Regions from separate parts of the Metabacillus sp. KJ11-3 genome, predicted to be linked through region 1. Evidence: a T-box and tRNA genes for the amino acid it is inferred to sense, from the RefSeq annotation. Region 1 holds a T-box; the other holds one or more tRNA genes.

What was found. A T-box is a leader RNA that pairs with one kind of tRNA and senses whether it is charged. The one in region 1 lies ahead of AC0L8O_RS04815 (valine--tRNA ligase), so its partner is inferred to be a tRNA-Val.
Region 2: it has a tRNA-Val gene. The T-box ahead of AC0L8O_RS04815 (valine--tRNA ligase) is inferred to sense a tRNA for this amino acid. The anticodon was not compared.

What each region holds. Positions count from the first base shown of each region.
Region 1 is NZ_CM147865.1:935,382-942,313, reverse strand. It holds gene AC0L8O_RS04815 (valine--tRNA ligase) at 1-2,194, opposite strand, end outside; T-box leader at 2,268-2,510, opposite strand; gene AC0L8O_RS04810 (hypothetical protein) at 2,736-2,927, shown strand; gene AC0L8O_RS04805 (hypothetical protein) at 2,968-3,171, opposite strand; gene ysxE (spore coat protein YsxE) at 3,143-3,997, opposite strand; gene spoVID (stage VI sporulation protein D) at 4,192-5,373, opposite strand; gene hemL (glutamate-1-semialdehyde 2,1-aminomutase) at 5,515-6,801, opposite strand; gene hemB (porphobilinogen synthase) at 6,840-6,932, opposite strand, start outside.
Region 2 is NZ_CM147865.1:3,580,480-3,587,411, reverse strand. It holds gene ltrA (group II intron reverse transcriptase/maturase) at 1-1,187, shown strand, start outside; gene AC0L8O_RS17805 (bifunctional diguanylate cyclase/phosphodiesterase) at 1,244-3,793, opposite strand; gene AC0L8O_RS17800 (TAXI family TRAP transporter solute-binding subunit) at 3,985-4,995, shown strand; tRNA gene AC0L8O_RS17795 (tRNA-Val) at 5,204-5,275, shown strand; gene AC0L8O_RS17790 (L-dopachrome tautomerase-related protein) at 5,906-6,932, shown strand, end outside.

The sequences.
Region 1 (6,932 bases):
GTAGTTTCATTTCTGTTGCCGCTTTATGATCTGTTAAATCTTCATTAACAGTTGGCCATGCTGCGATTGTAATCGACTCCCCTTGATGTGGAAGAGACTGCCAAATTTCTTCTGTTATAAATGGCATGAAGGGGTGTAATAACCTCATTGTGTTATCTAGCACATAAGCAAGGATTGAACGCGTTGTTTTCTTCGCTGCTTCATCCTCCCCATACAATGGCAGCTTCGCCATTTCAATGTACCAATCACAGAAGTCATCCCAAATGAAGTTGTAAAGTAATCGTCCTACTTCACCAAACTCATACTTATCAGCCAGTTTCGTCACATTTTCAATAGTTTCATTTAAGCGAGTTAAAATCCATTTATCAGCAACTGACTTTTCACCTGATAAGTCAATTTCTTCAAATGTTAAACCATCCATATTCATGAGAGCAAATCGGGATGCATTCCAGATTTTGTTCGCAAAGTTCCATGTTGATTCCACTTTTTCATAGCTGAATCGTAAATCTTGACCTGGTGAGCTTCCTGTTGATAGGAAGTAGCGTAGTGAATCTGCCCCATATTGCTCAATGACTTCCATCGGGTCTACACCATTTCCTAAAGATTTACTCATTTTACGACCTTGCTCATCACGTACAAGTCCATGAATTAAGACATCCTTGAATGGACGTTTACCTGAGAACTCAAGTCCTTGGAAGATCATGCGAGATACCCAGAAAAAGATAATATCATAGCCTGTTACAAGAGCATCTGTTGGATAATAACGTTTAAAGTCAACTGATTCTGTATCAGGCCAGCCCATTGTTGAAAATGGCCATAAGGCAGAACTGAACCAAGTATCAAGAACATCATTATCTTGTGTCCAATTTTCAATATCTGCCGGCGGCTCTTGATTTACATATACCTCTCCAGTTTCTTTATGGTACCAGGCAGGTATTCGATGTCCCCACCAAAGCTGACGGGAAATACACCAGTCACGAATATTTTCCATCCAACGTAAGTACGTTTTCTCAAAACGATCTGGAACAAAGTTTACTTTTTCATCTTCTTCCTGAAGTTTTATTGCTTCATCTGCGAGTGGTTGCATCTTGACAAACCATTGAGTTGAAAGATATGGTTCAACAACCGCACCGCTTCTTTCACTGTGACCAACAGAATGCATATGTTCTTCAATTTTGAATAATACACCTTGTTCTTGTAGGTCTTTTACAATTTTCTTTCTACATTCAAAGCGATCTAAGCCATTATAAGTTCCAGCATTTGAATTCATAGTTCCATCTTCGTTCATGACTAGAATTCGTTCAAGATTATGACGGTTTCCAAGTTCGAAGTCATTCGGGTCATGTGCAGGCGTTATTTTGACAGCACCTGAACCAAACTCCATATCTACATAATCATCGCCAACAATTGGAATCTCACGTCCAACAATTGGTAAGATAACTTTTTTTCCAATTAGGTGTTTATAACGTTCATCCTCAGGGTGAACAGCGACCGCCGTATCTCCAAGCATTGTTTCCGGACGAGTCGTTGCTACTTCGATTGAACCGGAACCATCAGCAAGTGGATAGCTCATATGATAAAAAGCACCTTGAACATCTTTATAAATAACTTCAATATCTGAGAGAGCTGTTTTTGTTTGCGGATCCCAGTTAATGATATACTCTCCTCGATAAATAAGTCCTTTTTTGTAAAGGGTGACAAACACTTCACGAACCGCTTTTGATAAGCCCTCATCAAGGGTAAAACGTTCGCGTGAATAATCTAAACCTAAACCAATTTTCGCCCATTGCTCACGAATATGGCCTGCGTATTCTTCCTTCCACTTCCATGTTTCTTCAACGAATTTTTCACGACCTAAATCATAGCGTGATTTACCTTCTTCACGTAGCTTTGCCTCTACTTTTGCTTGTGTAGCAATACCAGCATGGTCCATTCCCGGCAGCCATAATACATCATAGCCTTGCATTCTTTTCATACGAGTCAAGATATCTTGTAATGTTGTATCCCAGGCATGACCTAAGTGAAGTTTACCTGTAACATTTGGCGGGGGAATGACAATTGTGTATGGCTGTTTTTTCTCATCCCCTGTAGCCTCAAAGTATTTTCCTTCTAACCAAAAGGAATAGCGGTTTTTTTCGATTGCATTTGGATCATATTTCGTTGGTAATGATAGCTGTTGTTCATTATTTTCCATTCCGTTTTTCTCCTTCACACTATATTTCTCCTTGGATTTTTTGATAGTAAAAATAAAAAACTCCCTTCATCCATAAAAGGACGAAAGGAGAAAATTTCGCGGTACCACCTTTTTTTATAGACTGATTCAGCAAAAAAGCATAAATCAACTCTATACACTCTATATGATAACGGTTTTCACCGACCTCTTCTACTATTCTTTCAAGGAAGTAACTCCTGGGCGACCTTCCAAAGCCTCAACATAAGAAATCTTCCAGCAAATGATTTCTCTCTCTGTAAAGTGAAGACATTGTACTCTTCCCAATCAACGTTTACTAAATATGTAGTTGTTTCTTTCATCTATCTTATATTACTAAATAATTCATTTTACCGTCAATATTTTCTCCATTATTCCTTCCATTCATACAGGCACTTATCACATTTTTTGGAATATCTTACATTAGTGGACGATTTGTACGAAAATTTGATGTTGAACGTATTTTATGAACATGTATAAAAAAGGTGAGAGTTTTTCCAAAAATGAGTGTAAGGAGAGTTATGATATGAAGAAGCGTTATAATCCATATTCGTTACCACCCTGGGTTAGACAAATACGTGAGGTTGGTATTCAAATCATTATTCCGTTAACCATTTTTCAAGGAATACGTACTGTGTTTTTTCCTACAACATTTGATGTTCTTCTTTTAGGGATCTTAATCGGTTTAGCTATTGCTTTACGTTACGATTGGATTTAAAACAAAAAGAGGGGATGCTCCCCTCTCCCTCTTTAAAACTTTATGATTGTTCCTCTGCCTCTATTTTCTTTTTCTCTTCAATCTCAGATACTTTCATCACAAAATATTCTACATTTTTAAACTGCCAATATGCCCTTACTAAATGTTTATTTCTGTCCAACTCAGAGCGCTTTTTCTTCTCCTTCTTATATGTTTTGATTAAATGACATATACGATCAGGATATGCCAAATAGCTTAAAAACAAGGCTCATTTCCTCAGCAGTATAAGGGTATCCCTTTTGATACGTATAAAACCAGTTAACACAATCGTCACTTTGAATCGGATAGGTGGATGCCGTTCGATTCATAAACAGCAAAAAATCATCTATTGGTGAGGCATATTTTGATCGCTCAAAATTCGTTAAATACCCGTTTCCATCATCATCATATAAAAAATGGCGTGCCGATATTTTCCCATGAATTAAGACAACTCTAGTTGACTTTTCTTCTTCCATTAAATTGGACCATTCTTCAAGTTTTTTCTTTGAAAAATCTATCGCACGGGATACTTCTGTATAGTAGGTGACTGCTTGTAATTCAAAAGGTGAAAGATAGATTTTTTGTTCACATTGCTCGACGAATGCTTCGTACATTTCTTTTGCCTGATTCCATCGTTCTACCGTTTCTTCATAATGATTTGATACATCCTTGGTACGAATGTCTAGTTTCTTTTCTGTTTTTTTATGAAGAGTTGCTACCTCTTTAAATAAATATTGATGTCTGGCATCTCGTTCCTCTTCTTGTTCATTTGATAACCATGGCATTAGATAGTAGTATTCACCATTATAGTACGATAAAAGTTGCTGTTGGTTATTGCTGACTAGTGGTACATGATGAGAGTATTTATTATCTTTTAGAATTCTTAAGGAATCTACAAAGTAAGGATTAAAACCTTTTGAGAGCTTTTTCAATACAAATGGACCTGTATCTGTATATATCTTTATTGCTTTTTTACTTATATCCTCAGTGTATTCAGGGGATAGGTTATAATCATGTAACAGCGGCCGAATTTCACTCATTGACAATTGCACCGTTTTTTCACCTCAAATCTTCGGCTTGAACTGAAAAAAACAGCTGAGGATCAGGTAGCCCCCATGCTGTTTTTTATACTATCAGTAGGTATAAGATTTTAGGAATGATAGTATAAGAAAAACTAAGGCTTTCGCCATTTGACTTGGCGACAAGCCAAGTTTTCCTAATTACTTCATACTCAAGTCAAATCATTTTATTTGCTGGTTGAATAGGCTGGAATATAAAGAATTTGTCCTTCATAAACATCTTGATCAGCTTGAAAATCATTAACACGTACAATTTGCTGTATTGATATTTCGTATCTATCACAAATTGAGTTGAGTGTATCACCTTGTTGAACAATGCACATTTTTAAACGAGAAAAGTCTTCTTCGTCATCTCTGGCAAATAAACTGGTTAAATAATGTGAATCCTTCTGCTCTTTCTCATCTCTCTCATCCTGATCTTCAAGCTCTTCCACTTCCTCAACCTCAGCTTCAGATTTTGAAAAGAAGGAATATTGGACTTCTTGCGGCTCTTCATTTTGTTCTTCTTTTCTTACTTCTACTGAGAACGGATCATAAAGATCTTCCTGCTCTTTCTCTTCACCTTGAGCTGGCTCACTATTAAGTTCCTGTTGCTGTTCAGTCTCTTCCGGTTCAATCTCTACCGGTTCTTCTACTTGCGCTGAGAGATCCTGTGCAGAGATTTCAGTTAAGGTTTCTTCTTCACTTTCTTCACGACTTTCCGTAACCTCTTTTTGAATGGTAATCGATGGTGGTGACAATTTGTCCATGTCCGAATCATCCGATTCACTTACATCATAAAATGATGAAAAAGGAGATACAGCTGTCCTTTCAGCTTGAGCGAATGATTCCTCACCAATAACTTCTGTTTCATCTTGACTTTCCCTGTACAATGGTTCAAGCTCTTCTTCTCTAGTTGTTTCAACCTCTTCATTTTGCACAGCTTCACTATCTGAAATCCCGCTTATCGACAAATCTGCTATTAATTTCAAACATTTTAGTTCAGGAAGTTCATAATCAAATGACTCAATCGAAACATAAACATCATCTAATTGTGAAATGCGATTCCTTGGAATGGTAATATCGACTGGAAAGCGATGACTTAATTCACTAATCCCATCATCCCTCGTTTCCACCTCATTTACATATCTTACGTTTGCATATTCAAAGGAATCCCCTTCACTACCATCTTGATCTATTTTGTATTCACCTGTCAGCAGTAGTGCTCCACGAATTGAGATGTACTGATCATGTTCATGAATTGAAATATCAGGATCTAAAGAAATAGATAAAAGTTCAGATACTTCCTGTCCTTTTTGAAACCATACAGATTCTTCAACAGAAAAACGCAGTTGCTGTTCCTGTGACAAAATAATTCCTCCTTTCAAATAGCCTAGTAAAATAACTATGACATTACAGATGTATGTCTGAAAGGAGGAAAATATGAATTAATTTTACCTGTTTCCTGTACAAAAAAAGATCCACCACATTTTGTGATGAATCTTTGTCTTTTATTTTAATAAAGAAAATGCTTTTTTAGCCGCTTCAATTGTACGATCCAAATCTTGATCTGTGTGAGCTGTAGACAAGAATAAGCCTTCAAATTGTGAAGGAGGAAGGAATATTCCTTCATTTGCCATCGTTTGATAATACTTGGCAAAATACTCCAGATTTGATGTTTTAGCTTTTTCATAATTTGTTACATCTTGGTTTGTAAAGAAGAAGCCAATCATAGATCCGGCACGATTGATCGTATGTGGAATCTCATATTCTTTTGCAGCCTTAGATAAACCTTCTTCAAGTTTGTCTGCTTTACGATGAAATTCCTGATAAGATTCTCTTGTTAGCTGCTTTAATGTTTCATAGCCTGCTGTCATGGCTAATGGATTTCCTGATAATGTTCCAGCTTGATAAATTGGACCACTTGGAGCGATTTGCTGCATAATTTCCGCTTTCCCGCCATATGCCCCAACAGGTAGACCACCACCTATGACTTTACCAAGACAAGTTAAATCTGGAGTCACACCATAAAAATCTTGTGCACATCCATAGTCAACACGGAAGCCTGTCATGACTTCGTCAAAAATCAATAATGAACCATATTGTTCTGTTATTGAACGTAATCCCTCTAGAAAGCCTGGTTGAGGAGGGACAACTCCCATGTTACCTGCTACCGGTTCTACAATAACACCTGCAATATCTTCTCCAAATTGCTCAAAAGCGTATCGAATGCTTTCTAAATCATTATAAGGAACTGTAATTGTATCCTTAGCAATTCCCTCCGGAACACCCGGGCTATCAGGCAATCCTAGCGTCGCTACACCAGAGCCTGCCTTAATTAATAAAGAATCACCATGTCCGTGATAACACCCTTCAAATTTCACAATCTTATTGCGGCCAGTAAAGCCTCTTGCTAAGCGCAAAGCACTCATAGTAGCCTCAGTTCCTGAGCTGACCATTCGTACAACTTCAATTGAAGGTACACGATCAATGACAAGCTTTGCAAGCTCATTTTCTATTAATGTAGGCGCACCAAAGCTTGTCCCTGATTCAACAACCTTTTTAATCGCTTCAACTACCGTATCATTGGAGTGACCGTGGATAAGTGGTCCCCATGATAATACATAATCTATATACTCGTTTCCGTCAATGTCATAAATTTTTGAGCCTTTTCCCCGTTCCATAAAAATTGGGTTCATTCCAACTGACTTGAAGGCTCTAACAGGACTATTTACTCCTCCTGGCATTAACGTTTGTGCTTCCTTAAATGCTGTTTCACTTTTAGCGTAACTATTCATCGGAGTGTTCTCCTTTCAACTTTTTCGTAAGAGGTTGTTTAGTTTTCTTCTTTAAGCCAGCGGGCAACGTCTTTTGCAAAATATGTAATCATTAAATCCACACCAGCACGCTTCATTCCGACAAGCATTTC
Region 2 (6,932 bases), 2.5 Mb from region 1:
ATGGAATAACGGTCAATGAACTGAAACAATATCTGAGAGAGAACAAGGATGAGCTACGTCAGCGCATCAGAACAAGAAAGTACCAACCACAAGCTGCCTTAAGAGTGGAGATCCCAAAAGAAAATGGTAAGATGCGCAAATTGGGAATACCAACAGTAGTGGATAGGGTAGTTCAACAAGCCATTCATCAAGTTCTCAGTCCAATATTTGAAAAGCAATTCAGTGAATTCAGTTATGGCTTTAGACCAAAAAGAAGTTGTGAGATGGCAATTATTAAAAGCTTGGAATTTCTAAATGATGGATACGATTGGATTGTGGATATTGACCTTGAAAGATTTTTCGATACAGTTCATCACGATAAACTCATGCGGATCATCTCTAATACAATAGATGATGGAGATGTCATTTCCCTAATAAGGAAATATCTTGTCAGTGGAGTTATGGTGAATGGGAAATATGAAGAAACACCAGTTGGAACTCCGCAAGGAGGAAACCTAAGCCCACTGCTTAGTAATATTATGTTGAACGAACTTGATAAGGAGCTAGAAAGTAGAGGACTCCAATTCGTGAGATACGCTGATGATGCCCTAATCTTCGTGAAGAGTGAGAAAGCAGCGAATAGAGTGATGGAATCAATTGTGAGATTTATAGAAAATAAATTAGGGTTAATAGTCAACGGAGAAAAGAGTAAAATCTCCCGTCCAAAAGATTTGAAATTCTTAGGATTTGGATATTATTACGATTTTAAGAATGAGAAATACCAAGTAAAACCCCATTCAACGTCAATACAAAAATTTCAAAGGAAGCTTCGAAAATTAACAAAGCGAAATTGGAGTGTTTCGCTAGACTACCGAACCTTAAAACTAAAACAAGTCATACTTGGGTGGGTTAACTACTTTAGAATCTCGAATATGAAAAAAGCAATGACTGAGATAGATAAGAAGCTTCGCTCCAGAATTAGAGTCATCATATGGAAGCAATGGAAGGTATCGAAGAAACGAATCAAATCGCTTATCCAATTAGGAATCCCTGAGGGAGAGGCGAAGGGATTAACCTTCTGTCGAAGAGGTTATCGATACATCGGTTTATCGAAAGTTGTTCAAAGAGCAATCTCAAACAAAAGACTAAAGCAGAGGGGTCTTCCCTCTGCTTTAGATCATTATCTAAAAGTACACACTGTAATATAAATTGAACCGCCGTATACGGAACCGTACGTACGGTGGTGTGAGAGGGGCGAAAATAATTAGATTATTTTTCCTCTACTCGATCTTATAAGCTCTATTATTTTTTGTGCAGGAAGAGGTTGACTAAAATAATATCCTTGAAAATCTGTACAACCCTTAGATAATAGGAAGTCCAGCTGTTCCTTTGTTTCAACACCTTCTGCAATAATTTGAATATTCAACTCACGAGCAAGAGTAATAAGGGCTGAAACAATGGCTGCATCTTCCTGGTTATTAGGAAGAGTTGAAATAAATGACCGGTCAATTTTAATTGTATCAATCCGAATTTGTCTTAGATACGTAATTGAAGCATAACCTGTACCGAAATCATCAATCGAAATTTTTACTCCTAAATCCTGCAATCGTTTCACAGAATGTTGGATATGCTGATTATGTTGGTTGAGAACACTTTCAGTGATTTCAATTTCTAAACAATTGGGAGGAAGCTCAAATTCAGATAATGTTTCTTCTACAAGTACTGGAATGTCAGTAAGGATAAACTGATTGATTGAGACATTAACCGCTATAGGGACAAGTGGATACTGCTGTTTCTTCCACTCGTGGAGTTGCCTGCATGCTTCCCAAATGACCCAACTACCTAATTCTTCGATAAAGCCACTTTCCTCTGCTGAAGGGATAAAATGAGCTGGACCGACTAATCCTTTTTCGGGATGATTCCAACGGATTAAGGCCTCAAAACCGATTACTTTCCCTATCTCTGCATTCATCTTAGGTTGATAATATAGTTCGAATTGGTTCTTACTTAATGCATGGCGAAGCTCCTCGTTAAGCATGAATAACTCAATTCCTCGCTCTGTCATGGATTCATCATACAATGCGACAGACTTACCGCCAGCTCCCTTTCTTTGATACATAGCAATATCGGCATTCTTAATGAGAAGATCTAAGGAGTTTCCATGATCCGGAAAAATACTAATCCCAATACTTGCAGTAACATGAAATTCTCGATTTTCTATTATAATAGGCTTTCTGATTTCATGAATAATTCTTTCTGCAATCGTAAATAAAAGTTTTTTATCAGAAACATCCCGTAAAAGAAGGACAAATTCATCGCCGCCCATACGAGATACAATATCTCCATCACGCACATGATCGGTAATTCTTTTGGCAACTTGTTGAAGAAGCTTGTCACCGAATGCATGACCAAATGAATCATTAATCGGTTTGAAACGATCTAAGTCCATGACTAAAATCGCAAATTTCGTTTTATTTTCCTTCGTTTCTTGAATAATGTCTTGGGAAATATCATGAAGGAAACGAATGTTATAAAGATCTGTTAATATGTCATGAGATGCTAAATAATGGATTTCCTGCTCTTTTATATTTCGTTCCAATGCGAGACCGGAAAGATAGCTAAAAGCATTTAACAACTCAATTTCGTAGCGTTCAGGTGCACGAACTTGAGGATGATAAATAGCGAATGTTCCTAAGAGAACACCTTTAGTCGATAAAATTGGCATTGACCAACACGAATGGATCCCATGATCTAATGCAAAGCTTCTCCATTTTTCCCAATTAGGATCGGTCTCTACATTTGAGGTAATTGTTAACTTTTTTGTGTAGGCAGCATGCCCACAGCAAGCATTGTTAGACATAACAGGAAACTGGTCTACCCGTTCCAAAAATGATGAAGGAAGTTTGGAAGCATATGCCACACGAAGCCAATTATGTTCTTTTTCATAAAGCATAATCGAACAATAACTTTGATTTGACAGCATCTCAACAGTTTCAACGATACCTTGTAGAATCTTTTGAATAGGTTCTCCAGACGCAATTCTTTCTAAATATCTGTACTGAAAAACTTTTACATGTTCACTTAGTTTTTGATCTGTTATATCTCTGGCAACTCCATGAATTCCTATTAATTTTCCATTTAACATAGAGGGGATTGTTGTAATTTGTAAGTCAACAAGTATACGATCTTTTCTCACAATCTTTGCTTCATGTGTTTGAGTTCGTCCGTATTTAACATGATCAAACTTCTCCATTATGAACGGAAGGTTATCCTTTGCAATAACAGATTTAAAGTGATGACCAATAAGCTCATCTTTATGATATCCAGTGATTTTTTGAAGCTCCTGATTTATATCTAGAAAAATCCCATCTGTATCTAGTGAAAAGACACCATAGGGATGGTGTTCAAATATAGATTTATATGTTTGATTACTGCTTAATAAATCAGTTATATCCCGACCGATGACGACAATTGTATCGGGATTTCCGAGTGAATTGTAGACAGGGGTTTTTATGACTTCAAATATATGATCCTTTCCGTTGATTGTAATAATTTCTTCTATTTTAATTTGTCTTCCTTCATCCCATGCTTTCTGGTCAGAGGATGCAAAGTCAGGTGCGAAAGGAGCAATGCCAGCACTTAGATGTCCTAGTTCTTCATCTGTTTTACCTTCATAAGAATGTTCATCTAACCCGAAAATATCAAGTGTACGCTGATTTGTTTTGATCCAACGACCCTTGTAATCCTTCAATACGATAATATCAGGACTTGTATCAATAATTTTTGTTAAGATTTCTTTCTGATCAAGTGCCATTGGTTATCCTTCTTCTTTCGTTTTTATGAATATACGTATGGATATTATACTATACAGAATTATCTGGGAACTAGCACTCTATGTTGGTATATATAGGAAACTTGTCAAGATTCATATGCATGTACAGAGAGGTTTCATCATATATAAAAAAGAGCTATCGCTTTACCTAAAATTTCAAAGGGGGAACAGAGATGAAAAAAATGCGTCATAGCTTGGTATTTATCCTACTCCTTGCCTTCATGTTGGTCATGGCTGCCTGTAATAGTGGTGCTGATTCAGGGAATACGAATGAAGAAGAGGGCACAAACGGATCTGAAAATAATTCAGGTGATAAGCAAGATTTAAGCTTATTAACAGGTGGTACAGGTGGAACTTATTATCCACTCGGCGGCCAGATCGGAAAAATTATTACCGACAACACAAATGCAAATATAACACCACAAACATCAGGTGCCTCAGCTGAAAACATGGAAACCTTAAGAGCTGGAGAAGCGGAAATAGCATTTTCACAAACAGACATTGCCGCATATGCCATTGATGGATTAGAAATGTTCGAAGGAAATGCGATTGATAATATTCAAGCAATTGGATCGTTATATCCTGAAACAGTTCAACTTGTCACAACGAAAGATAGCGGTATTACATCCGTAGAAGACTTAAAGGGAAAAGCAGTATCAGTAGGTGCTCCAGGTTCCGGGGCATATATCAATGCCATGCAAGTGTTAGAGGCTCATGGATTAACAGATAAAGATATTAAACCTCAAAACCTATCATTTGATGAATCGACTGATGGCATTCAAGCCGGAACCATCGACGCAGCATTCATAACAGCAGGGACGCCAACAGGAGCGGTAGAAGCACTATCAGCCCAAAACGATATCGTGATAGTTCCATTTGCAGAAGATAAAATACAAGCATTAATTGATCAGTATCCCTATTATGCACAAGATACAGTTGCTGCAGGAACATATAAGATAGAAGAAGATGTACCAACAGTCGCTGTAAAGGCGATGCTTGTTGTAACAAAGGACTTAGATGAAGAGCTAGTCTATGAGATGACAAAATCACTATTTGAGAACACAGATAAAATTACGCATGCTAAAGGTGAATTGATTACACCTGAGACTGCACTTGAAGGATTAGGAAATCTGGAATTACATCCAGGTGCAGCGAAATATTTTGAAGAAAAAGGGATACAGTAGTAGAAATAGAATTCCAGAGTTTTGAAGAATAATGATGAGAATCGTGTCAAAATGGGAGGGTTTTGTCATATGATAAATCCATTTTGACATGATTCAAATATTTTCTGGGAAATAAGTCGAACAGTGATAGAGAAGAAGTGTTGACTTGAGGTAGGTAACTGAATATAATAGAATATGTAGCTTAAAGTGTTACATAAAATAATATATTGATCCGATAGTTCAGTGGGAGAACACTACCTTGACAGGGTAGGGGTCGGGGGTTCGAATCCCTCTCGGATCATCAGAGTAAAGCTTCAGTTCCTGGTTTAGGAATTGAAGCTTTTTTGTTATTTATATCAGCTAAATGTCTTTACTATTTTGGTGATTTTTTTAATTTTCCTTAGTTGAGTCTCTCTTACGGATCTTCATTTACTGTAATTTCACTCTATCGATAAGTGTTATTAACACGTCTTGGAGTATAAAATACTTTATCCATATCTTTTCTTCCTCAATCTGGCCGGATTGTATTATAAGGTTAACCAAATATTTCTGGTTGAGTATTTTTTATATCGATATATGCTAACTGTAGCCGGGGTAGAACGTATGGCTCGTGGGACTATGATCCCGTCCGCAAAACAGTTTCACCTCCTACTTGTAGAAACATGTTTGAGGCTAGTTGGGACTAAGATCTCGTATAACAAGTGAAGCTATGTTACTGCAGGGATGATTTATGGGTACCGGTAATTAGATGGATAATTAGGAAGAGTTTCCTAAATGTGATTGAATACGTTCGTCCCTTCAATTCACTTTTCATCAAATTGTTTTAATTCTGTTTTAGAGTTTAATTGAAATACACCGTAAGAACCAGGCACTAGAAAAAATTTTAATCATATATAGGTGATATCCAGTTCTATTTGATGAGGAGGATATCATGGAACCAATGTTACCTATGGAAAAATATTTCAGTAAGTTTGAACTAGTATATTCATTTTATGGAGCAATGCCTACAGGTGTTAGTGTGACAGAAACCAATCGCATTTTCATTTGTTTTCCGAAATGGGGAGACGATGTTAAATTTACGGTAGCGGAAATTGTTGAGGATAAACTGCAGCCTTATCCTAATTTACAAACCAATTTGGTTAACCCTGAGAATATAACAATGACTTTCATCAGTGTCCAAAGTGTAGTTGCAGATGGAAGGGGAACGCTTTGGGTATTAGATACAGCGGCACCCAATTTTTCTGAACCCATTAAAGGTGGGGCAAAATTAGTCGCTGTGGATTTAGAAACCAATACAATAAGAAAAGTATATACTTTTACAGAAGATGTTGTCCTGCCTACAACTTATCTGAATGATGTCCGTTTTGATTTTCGTGTTGGAAAAGCAGGTTATGCCTATATAACGGATTCTTCTTCTACAGGACCAGGAGCAATTATCGTCGTAGATTTATCAAATGGAAACGCGTTTAGACGGTTAAATGGTGCAAATTCAACTTCACCCGATCCCTATTTTTTACCGAAAGTAGAAGGTCAATTTTTAATGAATCGAAACAAAGATGGTTCAACTTATCCATTTAGATTGGCTTCTGATAGTCTTGCGATTTCTCCAGATGGAAAGATATTATATTTTGCTCCACTAACAAGTCGTCATTTGTTCTCGATCTCAACAGAAGCCTTGAGAGACAGAACGATACCAGATATGAATTTAACTTATCATGTGGAGTATTGGGGAGAAAAAGGTGCGTCTGATGGAATGATTACCGATGCAAGGGGAACTGTTTATGCTGGAGATTATGAAAACAACAGTATATGTAAAATATTGCCAAATGGCATAATGGAAACTATCGCACATGATCCGAGAATTTTGTGGCCGGATACTTTTTCAATTAGTCCGGATCAATATTTATATGTCATTGTGAACCAATTACATCGGCAGCCTAGATTTCATTATGGAAAAG